3 regions of the Erwinia sp. HDF1-3R genome follow, and region 2 is predicted to be linked to each of the others. Evidence: predicted binding sites of a transcription regulator. Region 2 holds the regulator's gene; each other region holds the start of a gene.
What was found. Region 2 encodes Fur, which represses iron uptake genes when iron is present. Its sites were predicted from a motif close to ATAATAATGAGAACNACTATCAA; they were not measured.

Region 1 (2,205 bases), 2.3 Mb from region 2:
CAGGTATTTGGTACCGGCCTGGATAGAGATATCAATGCCAAAGGCCAGCGCCGGAAAGAGGATCCCGGCGGCCCAGGTATTGTCGATCATGATGATGACGTCCGGCGCCACGCGGCGCACCGCTACGACAATGGCCGGAATATCCTGAACTTCCATGGTGATGGAGGCCGGGGATTCAAGGAAGACCACTTTGGTGTTGGGCTGGACTAGCTCTGCAATTTCATCGCCAATATTGTGATCGAACCACTGGGTTGAGACATTCATTTTACTGAGAATTTTGCTGCAAAAATCCTGAGTGGGCTCATACACCGATCCCGCCATCAGCACATTGTCACCTGCGGCAACAAAAGCGAGGATGGCATTGGCGACGGCCGCCGCCCCGCAGGGATAAAGCGCACAGCCCGCGCCGCCTTCCAGTTCGGTCATGGCGTCCTGAAGAGAGAAGTGGGTGAGCGTGCCGCGACGACCATAGAAAAGTTCACGGTCGGCGCGCCCTGCTGTAGCGCGTTTTTTCTCTGCCACGCTGTCGAATACCAGTGATGACGCCCGTTGAATCACGCTGTTAACGGCGCCCTGGGTATAGCGTTTGCTGCGGCCAGCCGCGATCAGCGTGGTTTCGATTTTTTTTCTGCTCATCAATTGCTCAGTCTGAGAAAGGTTGATTTCTAACGTTAACACGGCGCGCCTGATGACGAAATTGAGCAATGCGCTGTATGACAAAGTTTCAGTCTGAAGCCAGAAAAGCGCTGATAAATGCGGGAAAAAAGCGGGTGGATGTAAATACTAATGATAACCACTATCAATTCAGCATTGATTTGGTATGATCCTGACTGGTTTTTTGCTTTTAGTTGATTTCCGTTGGAGAGACAGCGTGACGAATGATTTGATGCAGACGGACCTTTCCGTTTGGGGCATGTACCATCATGCAGACATCGTGGTTAAAGTGGTAATGATCGGACTGCTGCTGGCATCGGTCGTCACCTGGGCAATGTTTTTCAGCAAAAGCGCAGAACTGAGTTCCGCAAAGCGTCGTCTGAAGCGTGAGCAGCAGGCACTGGCTGAGGCGCGATCGCTACCCGAGGCCTCGAAGACCTGCGCAACCTTTAATGCGGCCAGCCTGACGGCGCTGCTGCTGAAAGAAGCGGAAGATGAGCTACAGCTTTCGCAGGGCTCTGACGACAATGATGGCATCAAAGAGCGCACCGCCTTCCGACTGGAGCGCCGCGTCGCATTCTTCAGTCGCCATGCAGGCCGGGGTAACGGATTCCTGGCGACGGTAGGCTCAATCGCCCCCTTTGTCGGCCTGTTCGGCACCGTATGGGGAATTATGAACAGCTTTATCGGCATCGCGCAGACGCAGACCACCAATCTGGCGGTCGTCGCGCCGGGTATCGCGGAAGCGCTGCTGGCCACCGCCGTAGGTTTGATTGCGGCAATCCCGGCCGTGGTCATCTATAACGTCTTTGCCCGCATGATCGCTAATTACAAGGCATCAATGGGCGACGTTGCGGCGCAGATCCTGCTGCTGCAAAGCCGCGATCTGGATCTGGCGGCCAGCAATGATTCACCGCGCCACGCCGCTGCTCAGAAACTGCGGGTGGGCTAAGTACGATGGCGATGCGATTGAATGAAGATCACGAAAGCAACGGCGAAATGCATGAGATTAACGTCACGCCGTTTATCGACGTGATGCTGGTGCTGCTGATCATCTTTATGGTCGCCGCGCCGCTGGCGACAGTTGACGTTCGCGTTAATCTGCCTGCTTCTACCAGTACGCCGCAGCCACGTCCCGATAAGCCCGTTTATCTTTCGATTAAGGCTGATAAGCAGTTGTTTATTGGCAATAATGCGGTGACGGACGAGACGCTGGTTAATGCCCTGAACGATCAGACGGCGGGTAATAAGGAAACCACCATTTTCTTCCAGGCCGATAAGTCGGTGGATTATGCCACGCTGATGGGGGTTATGGATAAGCTGCGTCAGGCGGGTTATTTGAAGATTGGCCTGATGGGTATGGAATCCACCGCGAAGTAGCGGACTGGACTGGTCGCGATCGGGCGTTAAAGGAGTAGGGGACTGTTGCCCGGTGTCAGGTATTTCGGCATCCTGTTGCCAGGTTGCCAGGTTGCCAGGTTGCCAGGTTGCCAGGTTGCCAGGTTAGGTTGTAATACCTGCGATACCGGTGGACAATCCCAGCGTTCGCCG
Region 2 (2,205 bases):
GGCGGTGAATTTCTGGGATACGCTTTACTGGGGAGGGTATGACAGCGCTAACGACTGGGCCAACAAGGGCTACGAGGTGATCGTCTCCAACCCGGACTACGTCTATCTCGATTTCCCCAATGAAGTGAATCCGCTTGAGCGGGGTTACTATTGGGGAACCCGTTTCAGCGACGAGCGCAAAATGTTCAGCTTTGTGCCGGATAACCTGCCGCAGAATGCAGAAATGTCGTTTGATCGCGACGGGAAAACCTTTACGGCTAAATCCGACAAGCCCTGGCCTGGTGCAACCGGACTCTCTGCCCAGCTGTGGAGCGAGACGGTACGCACTGACGGACAGATGGAATATATGATGTTTCCGCGTCTGCTGGCCGTGGCGGAGCGAGCATGGCACCGCGCGGGCTGGGAGCAGGATTACCAGCCAGGAAAAGCCTTTACCCGGGGCGAGACGCATTTTGTCGATAGTAAGACTCAGCTGAAAGAGTGGCAGCGTTTTGCCAACCTGCTGGGTCAACGCGAGCTGTCGAAGCTGGATCGCCGGGGAATTGAGTACCGCATCCCGGTACCGGGCGCGCGTATTATTGGCGGAATGCTGGAGGCGAATATCGCGCTGCCTGGCATCGCCATTGAGTACAGCGTTGATGCAGGCAAAAGCTGGCAGCGCTATGAGGCCACGGCCAAACCGCAGGTTGAGGAGGGCAACGTCCTGGTGCGCGCGGTCAGCGCCGACGGCAAACGCTACAGCAGGGTGGAGGAAGTCTGAAAAAAGCGTAAAAAAAAGCCGGTGGTGATCACCGGTTTTTTATGTTGAGCAACGCGGAAGATTATTTGTCGTGAAGCGTTTCGTCTTCACGGCAGTCACCTGTGGTGCAGTGGCCGTAAAGATAAAGACTGTGGTTGCTGAGTTTAATACCGTGGCGGGTAGCGATATCACGCTGACGTGTCTCGATAGACTCATCGCTGAATTCAATCACTTTTCCGCAGTCCAGACAGATCAGGTGGTCGTGATGCTGCTGCTGAGTCAGTTCGAATACGGACTTGCCGCCTTCAAAGTTATGACGCGTTACAATCCCGGCATCATCAAACTGGTTGAGTACGCGGTAGACCGTTGCCAGCCCAATCTCTTCGCCCATATCAATCAGGCGTTTATATAAATCTTCCGCACTGACGTGATGGCTCTCTGGTACCTGAAGCACTTCCAGAATTTTCAGTCGGGGAAGCGTGACTTTCAGGCCGGCCTTCTTTAATGCGGTATTGTTGTCAGTCATGCGGATATTGTCCTGTTACTTTGCTAGTCACTAAGTGGCTGAAAAGCCTTAAACATCGGTCGACGCAGAAAGCTAGGTGCGTCTCATTATAGAACTGATACTTCAAAATGGAAACCACGAGTGGGATGCGCAACCGCTGTGGGATGTAAAGTTGAGAACCCGATACGTCCAGGAAAGCAAACGCCCAATAAAAACGGGATTAACATTTTGCTCAGCACTCTTATCGCTCGTTGAGCGAGGAACGCTGAATAAGTGAGGTGACCGATGGCGATATTTTACAGATTTGCAGATGAAAATTACAAAGATGTACCTATTACTTCTACAGGTAAAACCACTGGCCCGATATGAGACAACGCCCACATCAGGCCGCTGCACTCAGGCTTCAAGAATCTCTTTCAGCTGCAGCTCGTCAAAAATCTGTTTAACCCATTGCTCGGTACGTTGCTGGGTCAACTCAGGCTGACGGTCTTCGTCGATGGCCAGACCGAGGAAATGGTTGTCATCCGCCAGCCCTTTAGAGGCCTCGAAATGGTAACCCGCCGTTGGCCAGTGCCCGACAATCACCGCGCCCCTGGGCTCAATGATGTCGCGGATGGTGCCCATGGCATCGCAGAAGTACTCGGCATAATCTTCCTGATCGCCACAGCCAAACAGCGCCACCAGCTTGCCGTTGAAGTCGATCTCTTCCAGGGTCGGAAAGAAGTCGTCCCAGTCGCACTGCGCTTCGCCATAGTACCAGGTGGGAATACCCAGCAGCAAAATATCAAAGGCTTCAAGATCTTCTTTGCTGCTTTTAGCGATATCGTGAACGTCAGCAACGTCTGTGCCAAGCTGCTTTTGAATCACTTTTGCAAGATTTTCGGTATTGCCCGTATCGCTGCCAAAGAAAATGCCTACGATTGCCATGAGTTTAATAACCTCTTGAAACTTAATGATATGA
Region 3 (2,205 bases), 1.6 Mb from region 2:
TGCTGCCGTCACCCGGCACCGCGCTGTGGTAGCCGCCGGAGGGGTCTTTTTGCAGATAGGCGCGCAGCAGCAGTGAGGTATCTTCATCCGGCTGCCACAGCAGCGACGGGGAGATAGCATATTTCTCTTCGCGGGTATGGTCATACTGGGTATCGCTGTTGCGGGTAATACCCGTCAGGCGAAACGCCCACTGTTCGTTGATTGCGTCGGTGTAATCAAAGGCCGCGCCGTTAGTGCTGTTGGTGCCGGTGAACAGGCGGAAATGGCCCTGCGGGGAGAACTGCGGGCGCTTAGAGGTTTCCATCACCAGGCCGCCCGGCACGGTCTGACCGTAGAGTGCGGAGGAAGGACCTTTGATGACGTCGATACGCTCAAGGAACCAGGGATCGACCTGTAGCACATTGTAGCTGCCGGGATCGCTCATCAGGCGCAGGCCATCAAGGAAGATGTTGTCCACGTCGCCGCCGTGGAAGCCGCGCAGCGAAACCGTATCGTAGCGCGTGGCCGCCCCTGCGAAGTTGGTGAAGGCCCCGGCGGTATAGTTCAGCGCCTGGTTAACGTCCATCGCGCCCTGATCTTCCATCTGCTGGCGGGTCACCACGGAAACAGACTGGCCGGTGGTTATCAGTGGGCGATCGGTTTTAGTAGCGCCGCTGCTGGTTTTCGCCGTATAGCCTTCGGTCGGAGAAGTAGCCGTTTCGACAGGCTGTGCGGTAACGACCAGGGTATCGGCGGCCCAGGTGAGAGCGGGTGTGCAAAGTGCGACAGAACAGAGCAGAACGGAACGCTTCAGGATAAAAGGCATTCTCATTATCAATCCCTTAAATAAGTAGGCTTATCGCTCCCGTCTCGCAGGAGTGAAGTAGAAAGACGCGCGTTATAGAGATGTAAGAATATGTGTAATCTCAATGAGAATTATTATCTTTCCTATTCAGCTTTTCAAGCGTTGATTTTTCTTATCTTTTCTCATTAAAAGTGTAGGGATATAGGCGGGTGGCCCTGATTCGGCTGCGCGAACCCCAGGCCGGGCCACGAATTAATTAAGTGCACACATTTCCTGCGCCAGTTTACTTATTTTGCCTTCTCTGAAGAGCGTGCTTGCACATCTGGCAGACGGGTGAGCATGCATCGTACCCACGTTTGTCAGTATCGCTACCGCACAATCTGTTTTTTCATACCACCACACACTTGCACTGAAGCCCAGCACATTGCCGCCATGGCCTGATGCCACGCCGAGAGTCGTATTGATTCTGAAGAGGCTCAGCCCCATTTGCGCATCGCCAGCCGGGATCCAGTTCTGCATTTCGTTCAAACTGTCTGCGCTGAGCAACTGCCCATTTTTGAGTGCCAGAATAAACGTTAGCACATCCTGTGACGTGGAAATGATCCCTCCGGCGGCCCATTCGACGGAAAGGTTATTAGCAGACACATTGAGGAGGTTTTTATTATGTGTCTTAAAACAATCCGCAACGCCTGCGTTTTCTATAAAAGAAGCGTCTGCCCTGTGGAATTTGTTAGAAATGCCCTGGGCGTCTGTCTGAGGATCAACGACCATATCGGTATGCGTCAGCGCCAGTCTTTTAAAAATCCGGGTAGCTAAGACTTCCCTTAATCCTTTTAAGGTTATGCGCTCTATTAACAGTCCCAGCAGGGTGAAATGGGTATTTGAATAATGAAACGCCTCCCCAGGACGACATAAGGGTGCTCTCCCCCGTATATAGTCCAGATTTTCATCAGGTTGCCATATTTTGGCCGGGTCCAGACTTTTTCCACGAGCCGCGTGGATCCATGAGGGTTCATTTTCCCAGCTGGGTATACCGGCGCGATGTGACAGCAATTGTCTGAGGGTAACCTCATCTGCATTGGCAATGTCTGCAAGGCACTCTTTTTCCATCCAGCGAGACAGCGGAGCGTCAAGCGACAGTAAACCTTCTTCTGTTAACTGAAGTATGATCACCGCAATGAATACTTTCGTGATGCTTCCTATACCAAAGCGGGTCTCCGGCGTGATTTTTACCTCAGGGGTCATATCAGCGTGGCCTGCGGTTCCCTGCCAGATAATGTTATTGCCTTTACCAACGGCCACGGTTATGCCGGGGAAATCATCCGCGGTTATCCGGTTAAGCAATGTTTGCAGACGGGTTTCAGGTAATGTCATTTTAATGCTTTCCCTTTTCCAGATATAACCTCATCTCGGTGTCAGGC

Region 1: a site for Fur is predicted at 781-803, ahead of exbB (tol-pal system-associated acyl-CoA thioesterase). Genes of this name have one in related genera too.
Region 3: a site for Fur is predicted at 909-931, ahead of AAGR22_RS21680 (TonB-dependent siderophore receptor). Genes of this name have one in related genera too.

The regions. Positions count from the first base shown of each region.
Region 1 is NZ_CP155071.1:4,113,346-4,115,550, reverse strand. Features, by position in the region: gene metC (cystathionine beta-lyase) at 1-636, opposite strand, end outside; gene exbB (tol-pal system-associated acyl-CoA thioesterase) at 872-1,606, shown strand; gene exbD (TonB system transport protein ExbD) at 1,612-2,034, shown strand.
Region 2 is NZ_CP155071.1:1,592,865-1,595,069, forward strand. Features, by position in the region: partial or broken gene AAGR22_RS07355 (beta-N-acetylhexosaminidase) at 1-760, shown strand, start outside; gene fur (ferric iron uptake transcriptional regulator) at 822-1,265, opposite strand; gene fldA (flavodoxin FldA) at 1,641-2,171, opposite strand.
Region 3 is NZ_CP155071.1:4,770,402-4,772,606, forward strand. Features, by position in the region: gene AAGR22_RS21680 (TonB-dependent siderophore receptor) at 1-811, opposite strand, end outside; gene AAGR22_RS21685 (serine hydrolase domain-containing protein) at 1,037-2,158, opposite strand; gene AAGR22_RS21690 (D-serine ammonia-lyase) at 2,160-2,205, opposite strand, start outside.